3 regions of the Myroides profundi genome follow, and region 3 is predicted to be linked to each of the others. Evidence: riboswitches for the same ligand, from Rfam matches in the RefSeq annotation. Region 3 holds a riboswitch; each other region holds the start of a gene.
What was found. Region 3 has a riboswitch for cobalamin ahead of MPR_RS04615 (acyl-CoA thioesterase). Riboswitches for the same ligand answer to the same signal wherever they lie in the genome.
Positions count from the first base shown of each region.

Region 1: linked by a shared signal. The riboswitch ahead of MPR_RS01630 (TonB-dependent receptor) and the one ahead of MPR_RS04615 (acyl-CoA thioesterase) in region 3 are both predicted to bind cobalamin.
Region 2: linked by a shared signal. The riboswitch ahead of metE (5-methyltetrahydropteroyltriglutamate--homocysteine S-methyltransferase) and the one ahead of MPR_RS04615 (acyl-CoA thioesterase) in region 3 are both predicted to bind cobalamin.

Region 1 covers NZ_CP010817.1:356,181-364,606, forward strand. The annotation lists gene MPR_RS18840 (DUF4465 domain-containing protein) at 1-589, opposite strand, end outside; gene MPR_RS18845 (hypothetical protein) at 596-811, opposite strand; gene MPR_RS01620 (hypothetical protein) at 852-1,817, opposite strand; gene MPR_RS01625 (YncE family protein) at 1,832-2,968, opposite strand; gene MPR_RS01630 (TonB-dependent receptor) at 2,965-5,034, opposite strand; cobalamin riboswitch at 5,148-5,328, opposite strand; gene MPR_RS01635 (MepB family protein) at 5,386-5,826, opposite strand; gene MPR_RS01640 (hypothetical protein) at 5,883-6,704, opposite strand; gene MPR_RS01645 (hypothetical protein) at 6,901-7,728, opposite strand; gene MPR_RS01650 (hypothetical protein) at 8,258-8,426, shown strand, end outside.
Region 2 covers NZ_CP010817.1:3,038,846-3,047,271, reverse strand. The annotation lists gene MPR_RS13370 (hypothetical protein) at 443-796, shown strand; gene MPR_RS13365 (Lrp/AsnC family transcriptional regulator) at 901-1,362, opposite strand; cobalamin riboswitch at 1,523-1,710, shown strand; gene metE (5-methyltetrahydropteroyltriglutamate--homocysteine S-methyltransferase) at 1,890-4,199, shown strand; gene MPR_RS18955 (hypothetical protein) at 4,248-4,487, opposite strand; gene MPR_RS13350 (AraC family transcriptional regulator) at 4,982-5,815, opposite strand; gene MPR_RS13345 (NADP-dependent oxidoreductase) at 5,895-6,845, shown strand; gene MPR_RS13340 (WG repeat-containing protein) at 7,057-8,426, shown strand, end outside.
Region 3 covers NZ_CP010817.1:1,009,031-1,017,456, reverse strand. The annotation lists gene MPR_RS04635 (hypothetical protein) at 53-280, shown strand; gene MPR_RS04630 (hypothetical protein) at 399-1,235, opposite strand; gene MPR_RS04625 (hypothetical protein) at 1,385-2,224, opposite strand; gene MPR_RS04620 (hypothetical protein) at 2,429-3,250, opposite strand; gene MPR_RS04615 (acyl-CoA thioesterase) at 4,063-4,461, opposite strand; cobalamin riboswitch at 4,661-4,853, opposite strand; gene MPR_RS04610 (hypothetical protein) at 4,987-6,480, opposite strand; gene MPR_RS04605 (2-isopropylmalate synthase) at 6,626-7,801, shown strand; gene leuC (3-isopropylmalate dehydratase large subunit) at 7,815-8,426, shown strand, end outside.

The DNA of each region.
Region 1 (8,426 bases), 650 kb from region 3:
AATCTCCTGTTAAGTTTCCATAATATGGCCATGGATGGTTAGAGATATCTACATTAACGGCTTTGTAACTGTCTTTAGCTTCTCCTATCTTAATCCAATTAGAGTATTGCTTTTCATTAAATACTCCTTGTGTTGCTTGCCAATCTTTCATATAGTATCCCCAATACCCTATTATAAAAGGTGTGCCTTCGCCTTGTGTACCTCCTTTAGCCATTGAGCCCCATTGGTTCTCTATGAAACCTACAGATCCTTCTTGGTTATAATTATTATTGTCTTTTACATTAGATACTGTAAAACCATCCCAAGTATTTGGATATTCTGATGTGTGAGAGAAGGTGAATATCTGATGTTGTAATAGTACTTTATCAGTATAAGTCTTACTCCATATTTGACCTCCTTGTTTATTCAGGCCATTAGCTAGATTGAAAGTAGAAAGGTCTAATGTAATGTAGTTATAATTATAGCTTTTAGCTACATCAACTTTATAGGTATAATAACTATGAGAGTTTCCTTGCTCTACTATTAAAACTAGATCTCTAGTTCCAGGAGTATTGTATGTGTATTTTAATACTTGTTCATTAGATAGAATGGTTCCTTAAGCGTTGTCTTTCCATCTGTAGACAGCATTAGCAATGTTCAGTTGTGGATCTATGGTAACTTCATCAAAAGTTACAGACTCAACTGTTCCACTGAATGTAGGTATTACATAAGGGACATTGTCATCATTAGAACAGCTCGTAAAAGTAGAAGCTGTTAGTAAAGTTAGTCCTAAAAGTAGTATAGAACTTAACTTAGTAAAGTGTTTTTTCATAATTTATAATCGTTAAATAGCTTATAGTTGGTTAATTATTTTATCTAGTAGGAACGTTTAGTTTGGCTTTATGTAAGTCAATTACTCCTGCTACTTCTGTAGAAGTTTCGCCTAACCAACCAGCCTCTTGATCCATAGCTGTGTATACTTTAATGAAATCTACTCCAGGAAGTTTTACTTTGTTACCTTGTTTGTCAACAGCCCAATTAATATCGATGGCTGCGTCTATATGACTATTAACTTGGTTGTCTACATAACCATATTCATATTCTGGTAAAATCCAGTAGGTACCGTTCCCACTTGTGTCAGAAGCATTATTTGGTAGTCTAGAACCTTTGAATGTAATCTTTTTGTCAGTTATCCAAAGAGGATAGTAACTTTGGTCATGGAATTGGTTTTTAGGTTTATAATCTTTTTGGCCTTGATTAGTTTCAAAGTAAATGTATTTGTCAAAATCTCCTTTTTGGGCATCTAATTCAGGAGAAGGCTTGTGAAATGTTATTTCATAGTCGTGAATAGTTTTAGGATTCTTGTATTCACTACCAGCTATTTCATACCACTCGTCCTCATCAGGTTTACCATTTTTATTCTTATCATAAGCAACCATGATAATACCTGGCTCTGAACTGCTCTTAAAAGCATTACCTAATACAACAAAGTCTCTTCTGCCATCTTTGTTAGGTATGGTATGGTCAAACCCCATTACAATATATCCTCCAAAACCTCCAAGTGTTACCATAGATAGTTTGTCGCCAGAAATAGCTTTCAATGCTTTCTGATTCATTATTTCTTGAGTATCACCTACTTCATATTTAGGTAAATCATTTACAAATTGACCTGGAGCAGGAAGAAAGTCTAATACCTTAGTTACGTCACTATAGTTATATGATATAGAGTCAACAAATTCTTCTTGTTGAGTGTTGTCATCACTAGAACAGCTATAAAAAGTAATAGCTGATAAGCATAGAGTAGCTATTAGGCTTAGTTTTAATCTTTTTGTTTTCATATTAAGTTATTGGTTTATTTTTTAATGAATGCGATATGAGCAGGTATATTACCTCCAGTTGTCTTCCATTTAAGCTTTCCTTCAGGAGAGAAACAGTAGACAAAACCTGTTCCTATATAGTCTTGTGCGTCAGTCATGAAGATTTCTTTAGTTTCAGGATTGACTGCTATTCCATAAGGTATCTGTATTTTTTTTTCTGTGCCATCAGTGATGATATTATCGGTAATAACTTTTTTTGTCAATGTATTAAGAATACCATACGACACATTATTACCTCCTGTGTTATGTTTATAAGAAGTAGCGTAGTAGTATAGCTTGTCATCATCCATAGTCATATTAGACACAGGTATGTCAAGCTTCTGCTTCACTTGGTCAGAGTTAGAGTCTATTACATACAAGTTAGGTTCTACATTATAATAGTCTCCTCTTGAAGAAACATAGATGTCTCCAGCTTTATCAATTTGCATACGATGTAAGTTGATGGCTACATCTATCTTTTTGGTTTCTGTAAATGAAGGAATGTCTATCACTGATACTGTAGTATCATAATTAGGAACACGGTATCCTCCAGAGTTAGCTACATATAGTTTGTTTCCTTTAATGACTATTTCTTCAGGTTGATAACCTACCGTTACTCGTCTAGTTACTTCTAGTGATAAGGTATCTATCTCCGCTACGAAACCACGTTCTGCATTTGGATTTATTTCTACTTTTCCTGCATAAGAGCTAACATAAGCCTTATCATCTTTAAAAGCTAAATAACGACAGTTAGGTACATGGATTTGTTTAATATGTTTACCAGTTTCTACGTCAAATACTTCTATGAAGTTTGATACGTTAATAGTAGCATAAGCTTTAGTACCATATATCTTGATGTCATTACCTACATCACCTAGTTCTTTAGTAATATTTGGATTTCTTTCTGAGAAGATATCTCTAGTATACGTTCCGTTGTGATATTCAAATAAGTCTATAGAAGCTCTGTTCATTCCCATATTACCTTCATTAAGCAGGTAGAAACCACTGTATTTATCAGTAGTAATAGGAATAGATACTTGTGAACTATCAGATAAGAATATCATCTCATCTTTGCGACAACTTACTAATGTTAGTAATGCTAATGCAAGGAATATTATTTTGTTTAATTTCATAGGTCAAAGCTTAAAGTGAAACGGAAGTTACGTCCTGGCATTGGGAAGTTGCTCACAACTTCATAATATTGATTAGCAATATTATTAGCCTCTATGCTTGCTTTAAAGTGATATTGTCTCCACTGAAAACTTTTAAGTAAGGAAATATCATGCGTATACCAAGGCTGTATTTCATTTCGCTTGATATTGTTTTTATTACCATTGTAACGTTCTCCTACATAAATAAAACTATAGTTAAGCCCCCAATCTCTATAGTCTAGACTGACAATAGAAGATCCTGAATGCCATGGAGCATAAGGTATCTGATCTCCGTAATAAGAAGGCTTGCCATATAGCGTTTTACTCTTGTCTTTGGCAACCGTATATTCATAAGTTAGGTTTACTCCTAACTTTAAGTCTTCCATGATTTTTAGGGTAGTTCCTAAGTTAGTTTCTATTCCGTAGTTTTCTACCTTTCCTAGGTTAGTCATCATCCATCTCATCATACTAGAAGTAGGAGTAGCGATAATCTTATCTGTAATATTAGCATAATAAGACTCAACAGACAGATGTACTTCTTCAAAAAGAGACTGTTGAAACTGTTTGTTATAAGTAAAACCTAAGTTAACCTGTCTAGATGCTTCAGGCTTTAAGTTCGCTGTACCTAATTGAGTATAATAAAGATCATTGAATGTAGGTAGTCTATAAATATACTTATAGAATGAATGAATGACTAAGTCCTCATTATCCCATGGTTTATAGCTTAGGAACACAGAAGGTGCCCAAAACTGACGATCAGGTGCTTCAAAGTTATAACGTACTTTCTCTTTTGTAAATGTTCCTAGTATATTAGCCTGAGCCTTTACTTTACCTAGGTTTACGGATGTAGCAAGTGAAGTCAAGAATGTATAGCGCTCAGGATAAGAGAACGGAGTTCCTTGTCCCTTACGTGTTGCGTTTAACTTATTGTATTGTAAATCTGTAGATAAGGAAACATCCCATATATCTGTAAGCTTGTATAGGTGTGCTGCAGATAGATAATATTCTTGTTGAAAATAGGTATTGTCAAACTGTGGATTGTAAGTTACCTCTTCTCCTTCGAAGCCTACCGTCTTACGAGATAAGTAATGCATCTCATCATAAGCATATTTCCCTTTGAGTTGGAATTGATACCTATCAGAAACAAATCTAGTCCATTCTCCTTGTGCCATGAAGTTTTTGTCTTGTTGGCGTTCATTGATGTTTTCTGTTTCAAGAGTGACATCACTTTTTTTGATTACAGCACCAGGTAACCCTCTGTCAGATTGATAGTAATATAAATTAGCTTGCCAAGTATCTTTATCTGTTTTTCCAAACCATGTATTCTCTATTCGATAAGCCTCTATATCACTATTCTTTCTATGACCAATAGTATCATAAGCTACAGAACCATCTATATTATGGCGTTTTTGTCTGAATTTATAATCTCCATTAGAATAGATATACTCAGCACTGATAGAGGTACTAATATTGTTGTTTACTTTGATATCTGTACGTACAGAAGGATTGACTAATTGGATAGAACCAGCCTTGTATTTAGCTGATATATTTACGTCTTTTCCTTCTTGGAAGACAGGTTTTTTAGTTTGTAGATATACAGTAGAAGCAGATGCAAACTCTTTAGCAGATTGGAAAATAGCACTGCGTTGACCATTGTATAGTTTTACAGTCTCGATATTGTCTAAGGAGAACTTACCTAAGTCTACGATTCCATTCTGTGCATTGCCTACTTGTACCCCGTTATAAAATACTCCTACGTGATGAGTACCCATATTACGAACGTCTACTGTCTTTAGTCCTCCCATACCACCATAATCTTTGATCTTCACTCCTGCGAAGTATCGTAGAGCATCAGCTACACTATAACTATTAAGACGTTGAAGTTTAGCTCCGTCTAGTGTCTGTACAGGTATAAGATCTCGAAAGACTTCTTTTTGTATCACGATCTCATTTAGAGCAGTGATACTGTCTTTAGGGGTCTGTGCATATATAGCAGTATTCGCTATACATAACGCAGTGGTTAGTACTAGTAATTTTGTTTTTGTCATATTAGTTTTTGGCTAGTTGATTTTGACATTTGGAGTAGATATAAATGCGTCAAAATCATTGTTGCCAATGACTATATCATAGAACGCCTTATGTTTCATCCCCCGAAAACATCAAAACTTATTTTAGAATGGCAGGTATTCTGACTTGCTCATAACGAATATCCTTCCCATCTATGCGACAGTGGATAGCTAGATTCGTTACTATTTATGAGCTTACAGCAGCGGGTCTGTTTAGGATTTTCACCTAATTCCCTTTTTCGTATCACAATGATAACCAGTCTCGTTACAAATATATAAAAAAAGCTTAATGGAATGTATTTATTCTGTTAATGGTATTTTATTATAGAATCTTTAAAAATTATTCCAAAAAGGCAGATGAGATTGAAAAGTCTTTAAAGCTTGCTTGTTCATCTCCGTTTCTAAAATAGGATAGACACGCATTCCTCTTTTGCCTTCTTTTTGTTCAGTAGAGATGATATGAAGCCTAGCTAATTCTTCTTTTGGGTATAGAAAGTATCCTTGTTGAGTAGCGATAATAAAATAGTCAAAATCATCTGTGATATGATAAGGAATAGTCTTCCCATCATGATCACGTTGCCAAATGGCTACGAAATAGCCTACCTTTTTGGGTGTTATTTTAGCTTCTCTATATATAACTTTTTTATTGTTGAAATAGAAAGTACAGGCATTGTAGTCATTTTTTTCTGTACTCCATTGGATATCTGAGATACTAGTGGTTATGCTGTTTACTAATATTTTATTTAGTTGCTTTTGATAATTATGAAGTAGCATTTAAGGATGTTTATAAATGAATGGTATTAGAATGTTTTAAGTCCTTTTATTCTGTATTATTTTTCTACTGTAAGTGTTTTATAGTTAAAAAACTCTTCAATTATATATTCGTTGTGATTTATCGTCTTAGTATATGTTGGATAATTATTCTTATTGTATTGGTATTCCTTAGTCTCTAAGGGGTAAACGAAACTTTTACTTGTCTTTATATTGTTAGACGGGTTATAGTTGTATATAATAGGCGAGAATGCAGTACGATATTCTAATACGGATAAATTTATAGGCATATCCTTAAAAGGATTAGGTGCTTCATCATATGTGAATTCTTCACTTGGGAAAGTAGACTCCTCTAATTTGACACTGGTTACATTGCCTTTTGTGTCATAGAAGTATTCTATGTTACTTTTATTTTCTGAAGCTATAGGATATACATAGTAAATTTGATTATTACTATTCGTTTTGTATTCATAGCTAGAGTTGCTGTACTTATTTGAAATTACTTTAGTTAAGATTCCTTTGTCATTGTATACTAAAGCATCATCTTCTTTGATTTTTCCTAGTGAATCTTTTTCCACTAAATGAAGAAGCTTGTTAGAGGTATTATAAGTATAATTTGTTTCTGACTTATTTAGATAGAATAACTTTTCATATCCTTTTTTCTTAAAATAATCTACAGTATTATGTTTTATTACATTGCCATTATTATTGTATTCAAAAGTTATTTCAGAGATTAAAATATTGTTGTTTTCTGTTTTAATCTTTTTGTAATATTCTAATACAGTGACTGTTTTGTTGTTCTCAGTTGTATTGTCTGAGGAGCAACTACTTATGCTTATAGCAACTAATAAATAAGTAAAAAAAGTAATATTTCTAATCATAATTTGTAAGTGTTTAGTAAGTCTTAAAGATATACTTTTGTTTGATTACACTTATAGGTAATATGATATTCTCTCAACTTTTTAAGTTATGAATAGAAAAATTGAGTAAACTTACTAGTTTTAAGGAGGATAATATTGATAAGAGAATGTTGTATATATATGATTATTGAAATTGAATTTGTATGAATTATAGCTATTATTTCGTTTTAATTATCTCTATATCTTTATAAGAGAACTCTTCTTTAACAACTCCATTGTTATTTGTAGTAATGCTTTTTTTAGGGTATTTATTCTTGTTATACTCATACTCTACATTTCCTTTTGTGGTGTTATTTTGATTATAAGTAGTCACATTATTAATAGGTTTGTAGTAATACATGATATCAAAAGCTGTTGTTTTTTGAAAATGTAGAGGAACATTGACAGGCATATTCTTAAAAGGGTTGGGATTGTTATCATAAGTATAAGCCTCTACAATGTTAGCATTGTCTATCATAAATGTATTAGCTAGGTTGCCGTTACTGTCATATTTAAAGTTAGTGGTGGTGTTAATATCAGTGGCTGTTATTATTTGTTTTTTGTTATTATGAGTGAAGAGCAGTTCATTATCATAATCTAGATCAGAACTTTTAATCATCTGTCCTTTATTATCGTATTCGAAGACGAAGTTTTTAATCATCTTACCTTTGTCATTGACTTCTTTGATCTGAGTAAGTTGGTTGTGATTGTCATAGTAATACGAACATTCAGTTTTAGAACTTAATACTAATTGATTGTTTCTTATAGCTTCATAGGTCATGTAATGATTAGTTACTTTACCTTGACTGTCATAGGCAAACTTTACCTTGTAAGAATCATTACCATCTTTAAAGGTATCTATATTAGTATAAATATCTAATACAGTTGTTTTTTCTTTTCCTGAATCGATGGTGCCTTCTTCATTAGAATTGTTACTATCAGAACTACATCCTATAGTTGTAAATACTAATAAAGTACTTAAAATGTTAGTTATAGCTTTTTTCATGGAATGAATATTAGTGGTACAAAATTATTAAAATATATATTTATTTGATAGTTTTTTTTACTTTTAGTTTGTTGTTATTTAGTGATTTACGATAAATTTGTTAATAGGAGTTGTCGGTATTAGAAATAAAAAATAAAGCAGTTTTTACTTCAAAATAGTTATAATAATAATTGTATTACCTTAATGTATGGTCAGCAATATGTTAAAGCAAAATAGGTTTTATTAATACAGCTGCTTTTGACTTTGTTGTTTATAAATGAGATATGTACGCTCAGCTTGCACTTTCTTGGGGATTCCTAGGAGATTTCTAGGGGTTTTCTTGCCCAGAAGGTACTTTTGTCGAAGAAAGGTGCAAGGAACCCTCAAGCAATCCCCTAGCAAATTAAACGAAAACGATAATTAGTTTAAAAATAAACACTAATAAGAAATAGCTCTTTTATGTACTTATTTTTAAAATAATGATGTGAATATTTGTTTTTCTAAGCAAGTGTTCTATATTTGTAGAACAACATCTACAAATATCGGTATTATGAAGTATAGTGTATTCATTTTTAGTCTTGTACTAATTGTATCTTTCAGTTCTTGTAAGATTAATCAGAAGGTTGAAGGAGAGAAGGTAGGACGTTGGGTGTTTAAAAGTACAGTCGAGGGAAAGCAGGAAGTACAACGTGGAAAATACGACAATGAGGGTTTTCAGA
Region 2 (8,426 bases), 2.0 Mb from region 3:
TTTACTTTTAGATAGTTAATCATCGTGCTAATTTGGGAACTATTTATAAAATTATATTGTGTCAATAGATTGAGTCTTTCTAGACAAATAATCTTTGTCGATTTTTTACTACTTTTTAATTGAGAGAGCCACATCGTGAGATGTGGCTTTTTTTTTGTATAATATTTTAACGTAATAAGGGATTAGTAAATAAGTGATAATGTATTTTTTGATTTGTTTTTTGAGCCCAAAATATTTGTTATGTTGTATAAATGAATTGATTAATATTTGAATAGTAATATGAATTAATTTGACTGTTTTTAAAGGTTATTGTTATTTGGATGAAGTATTATGAAGAAAAACAAAATATAAACATCAAACACAATAATGAACAAAAAAACTAAGATTTTAACCTTATCTATTTTGACTATTCTATTAGCATGTCAAGATAAGAAACACACAGATGAAGGTGATTATACCAAAAGGAACTACTGAGTTAATATTGCCATTTAATGCTGATAAGAAGAATGTAATTCCATGGGATGTTATGACGGTTCTTAAGGCTAATAAAGTTGAAACATTTGAGGCTAGTGAATTAGCAACTCATGTTATAGAATACGGAAAACCGTTTGTGGAAGGAGTTAGCCCTGGAACTCTTAAAACTTTAATAAAAACTAAAGATGGTCAAAACAGTGTGGATTTTGATTGTGAATATACTGGTCTTCATGGTAATATCATTATAGATACAGGTAAATATTATAACTCTAAGATTACTAGTACTCCTGTTCCAACAAAAGTTGAAATATTGAGAAAATAGAAAAAGATAATTGATTTGTTAGGCAGTAAATTTTAGGAATGACTTAGATAAATTTATCTAAGTCATTCTTTTTTTATGTAGTTAGTAAGGGAAATAGGTTAAGGTTAAAAAGAGATATTATGTGTGTTCTTAATTTCTCTCATCACAAAAGAACTATGTGTACTTCCTATACTATCTACCATGGCTAATTTATTAAATACAAAGTCTTGGTAATGCTTCATATCATTAGCATATACTTTTAGGATAAAGTCAAAATCTCCTGATATATTATAACATTCAACGACTTCATCTATAAGCATAATATCTTCAACAAACTTGTTATTGATAAAACGCTCATGTTGTTTGAGTTTAATATTGCAGAATACAATAAAACCTTTATTTAGCTTTTCAGCATCTATTAAAGCAATATATTTTTTGATAAAACCTTCTTTTTCTAGTCGTTTTATTCTCTCAAATACTGGGGTAGCAGATAGGTTTACTTGTTGAGCAATCTCTTTTGTTGTCAGGTTAGAATTATCACACAGTATTCGAAGTAGTTTTAAATCGGTCTCGTCTAGGTTATGCATCAGAATAATATTTTGTTTTAGTGGTACCAAATGTAATGATAATAGAATTAAAATCTTATAAAATAGTTTGTATGGTTATTTATTCTTAATTATGGTTTGTTTGTAATGGTTGTATTCTGTAATTGTATATTTGTTTAGAATTTTAGATTGTTCTTAAAATACTTCATCAAGCGAAAATAGGTTTTACTTAACTGTAGATTAAAAGGGAATCGTGTGAGAATCACGAGCTGTCGCGCAACTGTAAGTAACATTGAATATACTAGTCATATTATGCTCACTGATATAAAATCGGGAAGGGCGATTAGTGTAGTTATAAGTCAGGAGACCTGCCATTTTTGAATTGACAATGCTTTCGCGGTAAAGAGCTATAAGTCAGGTTTGATGCTATGATACACTGTTTCTATATCATGTAGAGATGGTATACTATAGCTATACCTTATCTATTAGAGTTTCCCCACTACCGCGTATTGCATTAAGAAGAGAGAACTTTTTAAGTGATTAATTAACCATTTTAAAAAGTTGTGAAAATGCAAACACAAGTATTAGGCTATCCGCGTATTGGTAGCCAAAGAGAGCTGAAAAAAGCAAATGAACAGTATTGGGCTGAGAAAATTGAAAGAGAAGAGTTAGAACAGGTTGCACAAACTATTCGTTATCAAAATTGGCAATTACAAAAGACAGCAGGTGTCACGTTAATCCCTTCTAATGACTTTTCATTTTATGATCAAGTATTAGATTGGAGTTTAACCTTAGGGGCTATTCCTAAAAGGTATCAACCTCTTCGTACAAATGAAGAACTGTCTTTACTAGATTTATACTTCGCAATGGCTAGAGGGTATCAAAAAGGAGGTTTTGATATTACAGCTATGGAAATGACAAAATGGTTCGATACTAACTATCACTATATCGTACCAGAGTTTTATAAAGGACAACAGTTTGAATTAACTTCACTAAAGGTAGTAGATGAATATAAAGAAGCCAAAAAGATTGGTATAGAGACGAAGCCTGTTATCTTAGGGCTTGTTTCTTATTTATTATTAGGTAAGGCAAAAGAACAAGACTTTAATGTATTGAGCTTAGCAGATAGTTTATTACCAGTATATATTGAAATAATAAAACGTCTGACAGATGAAGGAGTTCAATATATTCAAATTGACGAACCTTTTCTAGTTCTTGATTTAACAGAAGAACAGAAAACTGCAATTACATCGTTTTACAATACGATACAATCTACTTTTCCAGATCTTAAAGTAATTGTAGCTACTTATTTTGGAGGGCTAGAAGATAATACTTCCTTGGCAGTAGCTTTACCTGTAGAAGTATTACATATTGATCTAGTGCGTAATGAAGAGCAGCTAGAAGAGATACTTAATAAGGCTCCGTCTAGTTTAAAGTTGTCACTAGGTGTGGTGGATGGTCGTAATATCTGGAAGAATGATTATGAACAATCATTAACATTGATAGATAAAGCTATTGAGCGAAGAGGGAAAGAGACAATCATCATAGCAACATCGTGTTCTTTACTTCACAGTCCTATTGATTTAGAAGGGGAGGTGAAATTAACATCAGAAATCAAGCAATGGCTTGCTTTTGCTAAACAAAAGGTTCAGGAAGTAGTAGATTTAGCTAAGTTAGCGAGTGTTGTAGATAGAGAGAGTGTATCAGTTTATCAAGAGAATAAAATAGCTCAACACAATAAAAGTACATCTGCATTAATACATCATGAAGCAGTCAAAAAACGTGTACAAGGAATTACAGAACAGGATGCACAACGAAAAGCTCCGTTTAGTACAAGACAACCCTTACAACATAAAGCATTAGACCTTCCTTTATTTCCAACAACAACAATCGGTTCATTCCCACAGACGACAGAAGTAAGACAGTGGAGAGCTAAGTTTAAAAAAGGAGAGCTTACAGAGCAACAGTATGAAGATTTATTAAAACAAGAGACGGCTAGAGCTATACAGTGGCAAGAAGAAATAGGGCTAGATGTATTAGTACATGGAGAGTTTGAACGCAATGACATGGTGGAGTACTTCGGAGAACAGTTAGAAGGATTTACTTTTACTCAGAATGGTTGGGTACAGAGTTATGGAAGTAGATGTGTGAAACCTCCTGTTATTTATGGAGATGTGTATCGCAGTAAGCCATTAACAGTATTTTGGTCTGCTTATGCTCAGTCATTGACTAAACAAAAAGTAAAAGGAATGTTGACAGGGCCAGTGACGATATTACAGTGGTCTTTTGTACGAAATGATATCCCAAGGTCTGAGACTTGTACTCAAATAGCTTTAGCAATTAGAGATGAAGTAGTAGATTTAGAAAGTGCTAATATTGAAATCATCCAGATTGATGAGCCTGCGATAAGAGAAGGTTTACCATTGCGTAAAGCAGCATGGGATGGTTATTTGGATTGGGCTGTAAGAGCATTTAGAATTTCTGCATCAGGAGTGAAGAATGAGACACAGATTCATACTCATATGTGTTATTCTGAGTTTAACGATATTATACAGCATATTGCAGCTATGGATGCAGATGTGATTACGATAGAGTGTTCTCGTTCACAGATGGATTTATTAGATGCTTTTGCAGCATTTAAATACCCAAATGAGATTGGGCCGGGAGTATATGATATTCACTCTCCACGTGTACCTACAGAAGAAGAAATGTTGTATTTAATTAAAAAGGCAGAAAACTATATACCAACTAAGCAATTATGGGTAAACCCTGACTGTGGATTAAAAACGCGTCATTGGGAAGAGACTGAAAAAGCGCTTATAGCGATGGTGAATGTCTCTAAAAAACTGAGAGAAGAAAGTTTAGTAGAAGCTATTTAATAGAATAAGGCTCTTGTTGATCAACAAGAGCCTTATTTATTATTTTAGTTAGAAAGATAGACGAATGATTCTATCTAATTTATCCCTGTCTATATGAGGAGAAAATTCATTGTATAATTCATGCTTAAGTAGTGATACGATAGCAAAGAAATCTGAAGTAAGCGTTAAGTAGTATTGTTCTACTTTTTCTACTGATTGGTTTTCTGCTATTTTGATCTGATGACTTTCAGTCATTAGATTACCTACGTGAACTAAGATTTTATCAAAGGTCTCTGCTGAGGTATGCATTTGAAGAAAACCAAACTCAAAGATCAGATCGTGTAGGTTATTAACTTCTTTCTCTATCTTCTTACCTGTAGATAAGTGTGGACTAAGAGATTCTCGTTGTAAGATTGTATTTAGTTGCGTTAAGAATTGAAAGAAAACTTCTTGTTTCTTTTCAAATACTAATAAGTGACGTTCTCTAGACTCTTCACTTTTAGTTTGTCCTTGTAATAAGAGAACAGTAATAATAGCTGTAATTACAACTCCTAATAATGTACCAAAGAACTGACCAGGAAGAGAAGCTAGCTCAAATATTTCAAAAGTTATGGCTACGATAAAGAAGATAATTGTACTTGTTATAATACCTACTCTTGGCTAATTGATTTTGTTTTTCATAAAGTCTTTTTTAAAAAAGCGTTATAATGGTTTGATGAATAACAGCATAACCTTTTTTAAGAGATAGAAAAAGGAAAAGCTTATTCAGAATGAAATTACAACTATTTCTGATATAAAAAAGATTATCTTTTTTGATATGTCTTTCTATAAGCCGACATACTCATACTTTCATGTTTCTTAAAGAATTTGTTAGCATGACTCTCATCTGTAAACGTAAATTCAGAAGCAATCTCTCCTATTCGATGGTCACTGAATAACAGGCGATGTTTAATCAGCTTAAGTCTGTAGGAGATAATATACTGCTGCATAGTTTCTCCACATTGATTTAAAAAATAAGAACCGATATAAGATGGTGCAAACCCAAACTTATCACCGATAACCTGAGCTGTGAGTAGCTTTAAGTCATAGATATGCTGTTGAATATAAGCGATGATATCTAATATGCGCTCATCCTTAGTTTCTAAGTTTTTAGGAGTATAGTGCATTAGATTACGAGTAGCGATAATCATGATGGCATTAATATATTGTCTCTGTAAATCACAGTTATAAGCTTTAGGGTTTTGTATACTCTGGATTAAGTTTTGTACTATTTGATATATTACTTCTTTATCTTCCTCATCAGTTATGATAGAAGTAGATAGATGTGAAGCGTAATAAAGGACACATTCTAGGTGGTTAATAGTTAAAGCACTAGACTGTTTAAGATATTCGTCATTAATACGTATAACTAAGAATTCAGATTGCTTAGTTAGATCAAAAGAGTGTTTGTCTTCAGGTGTAATTAAGTATAGGTCTCCTTTCTTAAGTTTATTCTTACTATTATTAACGATGTGGTAGCCTTCTCCAGATATTACAAACACGAACTCGAAAAAGTTAAATAATCTATTCTGTAGAGGGCAAAAATCAAACTTTTCGCAGAATACTTCAAAAGGTTGATATATATTTTCTCTTGCCATATATATACTGATTTATAATTAAAATGTACCTATTAATAAGCTTGGTATCAGTTTATTTTTGTGTAAAAGTAATTATTATATGAAAGCAATTGTGTTAAAAGAATTTGGAGGTGTAGATAAGCTTCAAATTCAGGATATTGATATTCCTGTTTTAAAAACCGGAGAGGTATTAGTCAAGGTAAAGGCATTAAGTGTAAATCCTGTAGATGCTCTGACTAGAGCAAATAAAGTAGAGATTGCAAATCTCTTAGAGCAGTATGATCCTATTATTTTAGGATGGGACTTCTCTGGAATTATAGAATCTGTAGGCGAGAATGTCAAGGAGTATAAAGTAGGAGATGCAGTTTTTGGAATGGTTAATTTTCCTGGACATGGTAGAGCTTATGCAGAGTATATCGCTGTCTCTGTAGATCAAATAGCATTAAAGCCAAGTAATATCACACATGAAGAAGCTGCCGCATCTACATTAGCTGCGCTAACAGCTTGGCAAGCGTTTACGAGTTATGGAAAACTAAGACCTAATGATAAGGTACTAATACATGCTGCAGCTGGTGGTGTAGGACACTATGCTGTGCAGCTGGCTAAGCATTTAGGGGCGTACGTGATAGGTACTTCTTCTGCTAAGAATAAAGAGTTCGTATTAGGCTTAGGTGCAGATGAGCATATTGATTATAGAAGTGTGCAGTTTGAGGAAGTATTATCTGATATAGACTTCGTTTTAGAGGCTATCGGAAGAGATAATATTCAGAAGTCTGTCAGGGTGCTTAAAGAGTTTGGGTCTATAGTTGTTTTACCTTCAGGATCTACGAAAGAGGATGAGGCTGCTGCTAAGGCAAAGCAGTTACACGGCAGTCACTTTATGTGTGTTTATTCGAGTGCTCGAGATATGAAAATTATTGCTCACCTCTTAGAAAAAGGTATTGTTAAGGCTCATATTAGTCATGTTTTTGACTTCGAAGACATGGATAAAGCACATTTATGTATAGAAAGTGGTAATACTGTAGGAAAGGTAGTTGTGTGTATTTCTTAAAATAAATATAATAATCAAACATAAAAGATGGTATAATTATAAAGTATATCATCTTTTTTTGTTTTTATATATTTTATTATTTAGTGTTTTTGATATGTATATTGTTGTTTTTTTGGGTGTAATTACTAAATAATGTTAATTTTTTATATATTTGGATTAATGAATTTGTTTGATTCTATATGTTAACTATTCAAATAATCGTTATACTTTTATGAAAAAAATCACCTTACTTATATTAATAGGCTTCTTGTCATTTTCTTGTAGCAATGATGACAATAAAAAGAGCGATAAACCTAAAGAAGAGAAACCAGATTATCAACCTAAAATACTTATCCCTTTTGAAGAGCGTGGTTTGTGGGGATTCAGAGATCCGCAGGCTAATGTTGTGGTAGTGGTACCTCAGTATGAAGCTGTAAAAGACTTTGACCAACATAAGATAGCAAGAGTAAAGAAGAGTAAGTTATGGGGAATAATAGATATGTTAGGCAAGCCTGTGATCGCTCCTACGTATAATGATATTAAAGATTTTAGTATACAGGGATATGCGACTGTGGTAAGGTTGGAGAAAAGCGGAGTAATTAATACGAAGGGAGAAGAGAAAATAGAACCTTTATACGATGAGATTACAGGCTACTATGATAAGCAGTATGTAAAGGTGATGATAGAGCAGAAGTATGGTATCATAGACAAGGATTGGAAATTAGCAATCAAGCCTTCTTATACTAAGATTCGCGATTTTGGAACAGAAGGAGTGAATGCAGATCACATCATCGTAGAGCAGAATAAGAAGAGAGGTCTGATTAATAAGAATTGGAAGGTATTGGCGAATGCTAAATATGACAGTATTACTAAATTCGATACTAGAGGCATAGCGATGTTAATCGACTCGTTAAAGATGGGGATGATTAACACAGAAGGAAAGATTCTAGAGCCTAAGTACGAAGAGATTAAAGAGTCTAATGATGAGGTAGAAGTTACTTATAAAGTAGTTTTAAAAGAGAAATGGGGGCTGTTAAATAAAGATTGGAAAGAAATTATAGCACCTCGTTTTGAAGCAGACTTTAAGATATTTGAGTTTGATAAATCAGGTTATGCCAGATTACATGTAGGGGAGAAGTGGGGATTCATTGATAAGAATCACAAGGTGATCTTAGAGCCGATATACGATGAGATCACAGAGTTCGACGAACAAGGTTTTGCGCGTATTAAAGTAGGAGAGAAGTGGGGCGTGATTAACAGAGAGTTTAAGGTATTATTAGCTCCAGAGTATGATAATATCACTGTGTTTAACGCAGAGGGTTTTGCGCGTGTCAATCAGAAAGATAAATGGGGAGTGATTAATAAACAATGGAAAGTAGTTCTACCTGTGATGTATGATAATATTGGGACTTTACTACCTTATGATATGACAATCCTAACACTAGACGGTAAACTAGGGCTAGCGAATAAGAATTGGGAAGTTGTATTACCTGTGGATTATAAGGATATCAATGTGACAGAAGACCAAGGTACGGTGAGAATCTATAATGATATACCAGGTATAGAAAGAGCTATAGGGTTATTCCATTTAAAAACGTATAA
Region 3 (8,426 bases):
AAAAACATTTTTTATTAACTTTATTGATATTAACACAAAAAACAAAACCATTATGAACAAATCTCATGCATTTTGGATCACAGCCATGATCCTTATCACGACCTCAGCCTTCGCAGATAGTCCCTCCATCAAGGTATGGGGAGGAGGACTTACACTAGGTTCGCTTATCGCAGTATTTCTATCTTGGACGAGAAATAAGTCTATCCTTTGGGCTATTGTCCATTTCTTTCTAGGATGGTTATATGTGATTTATTATTTCTTTAGCAACAACTCTAAATAGCATAAAAAAATACGCTCTGATGACTAGTCATCAGAGCGTATTCATTTCTATCTCTTCCCTATTGAATGTTACACTCAATTAGTTTATATCGCCAATCATATTATACCAAGTTAATATCTTATCTTTTATTCACTGCTTTATTAAAAGTAATTGGAACAATCAAATTGCTATTATAGTAATTTCCATTAATATCTCTATTAAAATGATAATCTTCTAACTTTTCATTTTTTAAAGCATACATAATATCTGTCACTAATTCAGTATACATAGCATTATCTGAACTATAATTTCTAGGAAAATCTAATGCCAGATTCCACTTTTGAGCTTTATAATCAGATTCAATATTTACTAATATATAATTAGGCACAGAACCATTCTTAGTATAAATAGTATTAGTTATTTTTGCCTTCACTTTTTCAGATAAATCTATCATTTTATCCTTTGGAAACTTAAATCTAGTATATAACAAACAACCATCAGTATTAATAACTTTTCCATCTTTAGAATAGCATTTAATCACTTTTTCTTTATTTACAGTTGTAATCTCTTCTATCAATCCATCCAACAAAAATTGCTTAGTAACAAGTGTAGAACCCTTTTCTTTTTTATTAAGATAGGTTACAACCCTATCCATATAAAGAGTTTCTTCTTTAGTATTTAAATCTCTCTTATATATTTTTGATTTAAACTCATACTTATTATCAGCTAATACACTACCTATATAGACCACTCTATTTGTCCAAGAACGAGTAGAATCAACCTCAAATCCACCGTTGAAATAGCGTGTAAAAGTTATATTCTCATTCTTTTTTAGAATACTCTTAATAATATCATTCCCCGTAAATTTCATTCGACTCTGTCTAAGGGCACTTCCGCCTGGTGTAGTCTGACTATAACCAAGTGAAGATATAACTATAGCTACAAATAATAGCGTTGATTTAAATAATACTTTCATTGAGGTGTGGTTTAATATTTTACATATAAAATCAAAACTAGAAAGTCCACTCCGTATATCCTAGACATTATCTGACAAAACGGATAAAACTTTAACTTATTATTAATATTTTATACAAAACTTACATTCTATCATTTAACACACTATAACTATCCATGGTGCGCTATAAATGTCAAAGGAATAGTATAGTTACGATTATAGAAATTACCGTATAAATCTTTATTAAAGTGATACTCTTCTATTTTTAAACTATTTAGGGCATTAAGAATATTAATCACTAAACCCGAGTACAAATGATTACTCACTTTATAGTCTTCAGGAAAAGAAAATGTTACAAACCATTTCTTACTTAGATAATCCGCTTCTATATTCAGTAAGATGTAAGAAGGTATTTTTCCTTTAGAACTATACAGAAGATTCTGTATTCCCTGTTTTACATCTATAGATAAAGCCTCAAACTTATGTCCTGGAAATTTAGAATAACTATATAGCAGACATCCCTTATCGTTTAACTTAGCTCCATTTTTATCATAACAGCCAATAGTCTCCTTCCCTTTATCACTCTTATACTCTTCTACTAGTCCCCCTTTTAAGAATTGCTTTCTTATGTAGACCTGTTTCTTTCCTTTCTTATCTAATAAAGTTCTTTTGCTTTCTTCCTCTTTAACTAATTTTCTTGTTTCTATATCAAGCTTATAAGTCTTAGTCATTAGTAAATACTGATTATCCTTTAGGCTTTTCCCTGTATACTTCACTACTCTGTCCCACGTAGATACAGAATCTACAGCATTAATACTGTTAAAGTATCTAGTAAACAATGTATCTTTCTCTTGCTTATTTAACTCTTTTACAATATCATATCCACTTAAAAGCTGCCTATTAATTATAAGCGCATCAGAAGCTGGTCCCCCCTGACCATATCCTAATACTGAAATTAAAAAAAGTATTAACGCCGTTATTCTATTTAATTGCATTTGTCTCATTATCATATCTATTTCTTTATTCTATAATTTAATATTATATAACTATAAATGTATTTTTCCACTTCCTCATTATCTGAAGATTTGTTATTCAAGATTACTCTTATTTTAAATGACTTACCACCTAGATGACTATTACTATTTTTTTAGATCATTCCTTCTTCAAAACATTATATTTTCAATAATCTAAAGTCCTTTAGTCTATAACTACTTCTATCTACTAAAAGATAATGGGATAAACATAGTTCTATTATAATAATTACCATTAATATCTTTATCAAAATGATATTCTTCTAGTTTCTCATTATTTAATACATGGGCTATAGCAGCTACTAGACTTGTATGCATATCAGAACCTAACTTATACTCTTTAGGAAAGTCTAAAGCTAGATTCCAACGCTGACTCTCGTAATCTGCTTCAATTGCTAACACCATATAACGAGGTAACTTACCTTTACTGTTGCTAATTAAATTAGTTATTGTTTTTTGTAGATTGCGTTGAAGCTTTTCTATTTTTTCAACTGGGAAAGGTGTCTGAGAATAGCGAAGACATCCCGTTTCATTCAACACATTCCCTACCTTATCTATACATTTGACAGTGTATTGTTTATTCTGATGAACTATTTCTTCTACTAGCCCGTCTAATAGATATCTTCTATTCAATATATAAACAGCATCTGATTTATTCTGATGATATATCTTCTCACTTTCAGTATTTAACTTTAGCTCCTTCGAATTCTTTTCTTTAAGCATACTCTGGGCAGACATTTTATATTTATTATCGTCCAGTTTTTCTCCTGTATACGTTACTTCCTCTTTCCATAAACGCGTAGAGTCTACTAAGAAGCTGCTTAAATAATGTCTCGTAAAAACCGTATCTCTTCCCGTTTTTAATAAATCTTGAATAACATCATTGCCACGATATACCTCAACACTATTATACTGCTTTGCGTTCCTTTTCTTTTTTTGACCATATACAGTCATAGTTGTTGTAGTTAATACTACAGCTAATACAATTTTTAATAATCCTCTCATGTGTGATGTCTATTGGGTTTTTACAAGTGAATCCAAAACTATAAAGTCCATTTCTAAAATCCTAGACATTCTCTGACAGATTCACTACTTCTCAAATTTATTTTAACCTTATATCCAAGGAGAATACATGGTTAATAAAAGGATACTTCTTCGACTAATGACCTCTTTTGCCCACTAAATACGGGTTATTGTCCACGAACTGTCGAAGGAATTGCATTCAAACTACTGTTTATAAGGCTTTAAGGGGATATAAAGAAAGTGTTCATTCTACACAAAAAACAAACAAATCACTGTAAACCAACATATTAAACAAAAATCACTCTTAAAAAAAATGTCATCTTTTTTTTCAAAAAGAGCTAATTATAGGTCTTTACAGAGCTAATTATCAAAAAAAAGGAAGTATAATCTATAAAAACTCGTTATAAAAGGTCAATTTTTGAATCAAAAAGTAAAAAAAAGAGTTGATTATTTTTATGATGATACCTCTTATAAAAAGTTTATTAATGGAGTTAGATATCTATAATAAGGCCAATGTTTAGATCTCAAAGACTAGATTAAACCCAGAATAAGCGTTAGCCAAATACTACAAAGCAATTCTACTTCATATCTCTTTCATTAGCTCTAAAACCATACTATAGTATGCTTGTATCACTAATTCAGAGCTATTTTGTATAATTACTTTTCGTTTATCTGTCTATCACTGATTCTGGGTTAAAAGGAGTCAAAAAAAATGGGGATAGACACTAACCTGTCTATCCCCCTACCAAAAACTAAAAAATGTAAGATGCTTACAAAATTTACTTGTATAAAACCTAGTCTAATATAGATATCGGTTTGAAATTATCATTTAATGCTACGAGCGTAAATACTCCTGTCACTACTTGGATGCGTTCATCCTCTCTCATCTTCTCTCTGTACACATTGACACGGATGCGAATACTCGTATTCCCGATAGACTCTACCTCACCTACCATCTCTACTAATGAGCCAGCTGGTATCGGCTTTCTGAAGTCAATCTTATCACTACTAACAATCACAAAGTTCTTTCTACAAAAACGAGTAGCAGTCATAAATGCTGTCTCTGTCATCATCATGATTACTCGTCCACCGAACATGGTATTATGATGATTAGTAGTATCTGGGAATACTACCTTAAAGACACTAGTGATTGCCTTCGATTTTCGTTCTTCTATCTCTGCTTCTATTAACATAGTTATATTCGTTAATCCTACAGTATTCAGAAATACTATAGACTAGATAGAAATCTATCAAACTGCTATTCGAAAAAATGATTTGGAATTAAATGAAAAGATACAATGCGCTCATCCTAGATTATACTGACTATAATCTCATGGATTAAATAATAAACACATTCCAACTTGACATAAAGCTCTAAACCGCGAAAGCATAGTCTATAAACAGAATTAGGCAGGTCTCCTGACTTGTAACTATTTTTTATCGTCCTTCCCATTACTTAAGTAATAACAGTGGATCACTTGGATAAAAAATTAATGAGTTACTTACAGTTGCGCGACAGTTCGTGATTCTCACACGATTCCCTTTTCATATACAACTAAGTATAACCTATTTCTATGGAATTAATACTGTATTATTTTCTAATACTGTGGCGAAGATAGTAATTCTTTTGAAACATCCAACACATTTTAATCAAACAAAGCCACATAAACTAAGAAGTCTATGTGGCTTTTATCATTGGATAAGTCAATATATCTAAGTTAAACTATTTTCTTCTTTGCCCAATTTAGGACATCTATATAGAGAATACTTCTCACATAAAATCTATTCGTATAGAGCTCTTCAGTTTCTTTTACAAATCGCTCTAACACAAGCTTCTGATCTTTAACCGATGCTCCTAATAGTCCTTCGAATAGACTCATAAAGGTATCGTGTATCTGTGTTTTATTTTTCATCTTTTTCATCAAGGCTCTATTGGCTTTAATAAAGTCTTCATAATGCTGATCTTTCCCTGACTCATACTGTGCCATTAGAGATAAAATACGAGTATGAAATAGTAAATCTTCCTGTACAGAGTAGTCAGAATTCTTCAGAATTCGTTCTGTATAGGCAAGAGAATCATCATATTTCTTGTATCCGAAATACAAAGAAGCTACTTTAAAATATAGAATATGGAAGTGATGCTCATCGATCATATTCACATATTCATTAAGTCCACGCTGTAATTGCTTTACGAAAAGTAGACTTCCATTATAAGTCTGTTGTATAAACTCTATATTCAGCTTATTACTAAACTGCAATAAGAATCGCTGAGAATCTATATTCATAGACTGAGGGAAGCTCTCTAAAGCCAATTGTTCTTCTAATTTAGCATTCCAATAGATATATTTATCTACAGATTTAAACAACAATAAGATTTTAAATAAATAAGAGTTCCCTTTTAAATACCATATAGGATGACTCTGTATCATCTTAGGATGCTCATAGAATAGTGTTACCCATAGCTTAGCATATTTATAAGCGTTGTGATAATCTTGGATTAGAAAACATAACCACACATGCGCTTTAAAGTACCATAACTTCTCTCTAAAGTTAAGCATCTTCACATCTATATCTAAGAGCTGATCACTAAATCGGGTAATTAGCTCTTGCTTATCTTCCTCGCTCTTAGCATACCCTGAGGTAAGCATCTCGTTATAGAACTTCAGTGATAGATTAGATAACTTAGTCGCATAATAGTTCTGTATAATCAGGTCATTAGACTGTGCGATAAGCTCGTCTGCACGCCCCGTAATACTACGAGTGATATACTGAGATTCGATTACCTTTTCTAGTTCTATAATCTCTAGAGCCAGGCTCTTCTCCTCTACATCTAAAGCGATTTGTTTCGCCTTATCTAATATTTTTAGCCCTTGCTTATGTAATCCTTTTTGATACAAAATGGTTGCAAAATCTAATTGTTCACGTATCTGTATTCTTACGTTTTTCTTACTAGGATTCATACGAAGGCTAGCCAAAATAGCTTTATACAGATTTGCTTTTAAGTTGGATAATTGTTGTTTACTCGTTATTTTTTGTTTGAGAATAACTTGCTCATCATACTCCTCCATCTTATCCATCGCATTAAATAGTGAGATGAATTTAGCATCTGCATTATTCTGCAACCTATTCACATATAAAGTAAATTGACGTTTCTCTGACCTTGTCAAAGATTTTATCAATATAAATAACCAGTCTTTTCCCCAATTTGACATTGTAATAAAAAATATTTTAACAAACTCAAAAACAACAACTTAAATAACTAAATCAGTTTTTTAACATTGTAGTTTTTGTTTTTTTGATAAAGTTAACAAAAAGCTTTTATACACTTTTGTCTAAAGTTATTTAAAAACATAAAATATGAAAACTGAAAAGATTGAGATTTTTGACACCACATTAAGAGACGGAGAACAAGTACCTGGTTGTAAACTAGATAAACAACAAAAGTTGGCTATTGCTCAGCAACTCGATGAATTAGGTGTTGATGTGATTGAGGCAGGTTTTCCTATTTCTAGTCCTGGTGACTTTGAGGCTGTTCAGGCGATTAGTAAAATCGTTAAAAACGCTAAAATATGTGCACTTACTCGTGCGAATACGAAAGATATAGATTCGGCAGCTAAGGCATTAGAGTTTGCACAAAAACCAAGAATACACACAGGTATCGGTACATCTGACTCACATATAAAATACAAGTTTAACTCAACACAAGAGGCTATTATAGATCGTGCTGCAGAAGCTGTAGCCTATGCTAAAAAGTATGTGCACGATGTAGAGTTCTACGCTGAGGATGCTGGTAGAACTGATAATGTTTATCTAGCGAAAGTCTGTGAAGCAGTAATCCAAGCAGGTGTGACAGTGATCAATATCCCTGATACTACGGGATACTGTCTACCTACAGATTATGGAAACAAAATAAAGTACTTAAGAGATCATGTCAAAGGAATAGAGAACGTCATCTTATCATGTCACTGTCACAATGATCTAGGTATGGCTACTGCTAATTCTATCGCTGGAATAATCAATGGGGCTAGACAGATCGAATGTACAATCAACGGTATAGGTGAACGTGCAGGTAATACCGCTTTAGAGGAAGTGGTCATGATCTTAAAACAACATGAGAATTTAGGCTTTCATACCGATATTAATACAACGATGTTAAATCATTTAAGTCAGCTGACTTCTTCTACGATGGGAATGGTAGTCCAACCGAATAAAGCTATTGTAGGTGCGAATGCCTTTGCTCACAGTTCTGGTATTCATCAAGATGGAGTGATTAAACGAAGAGACACTTATGAGATTATAGACCCTAAAGATGTGGGTGTAGACGCTTCTTCTATCATTCTAACGGCGCGTAGTGGTAGATCAGCCTTAGCGTACCGCTTCAAGAATATCGGATATGACGTTACTAAAACCGAATTAGATACTTTATACGAATATTTCTTAGGCGTAGCAGATACTAAAAAAGAAGTAACCGAAGTAGACTTATTTGCCATTATGAATATGTACACACAGAACCAGATTATTAAACACGCCTAAACAAACAAAGAAAATGAGTAAAACACCAAAAACATTATTTGACAAGGTATGGGATGCCCATGTCGTAGAAAGTATTGAGAACGGTCCGGATATATTATATATAGATAAACATCTAATTCATGAGGTAACGAGTCCACAAGCCTTTGATGAACTAAAGAAGAGAGATATTCCTGTCTTTAGACCACAACAAATCATCGCTACAGTGGATCACAATGTACCAACTCTAAATCAAGAATTACCCATTAAAGATCCTTTATCAAAACAGCAAGTAGAACAATTAGCAATTAACTGTAAGGAAAACAACATTACTTACTATGATTTAGGACATCCATACCAAGGGATAGTGCATATTATCGCACCCGAACTTGGTATTACTCAGCCAGGTATGAGTATGGTCTGTGGAGACAGTCATACTTCTACTCATGGCGCATTCGGAACTATTGCATTTGGTATCGGGACGAGCCAAGTAGCGCAAGTATTCGCTAGTCAATGTATCTTAATGAATAAGCCTAAGACTATGCGTATCACCGTAAGTGGTAAACTTAATGCTCACGTACAGCCAAAAGATGTGATCTTATATATCATCTCTCAGGTAGGTACAGATGCGGGTACAGGGTACTTCTGT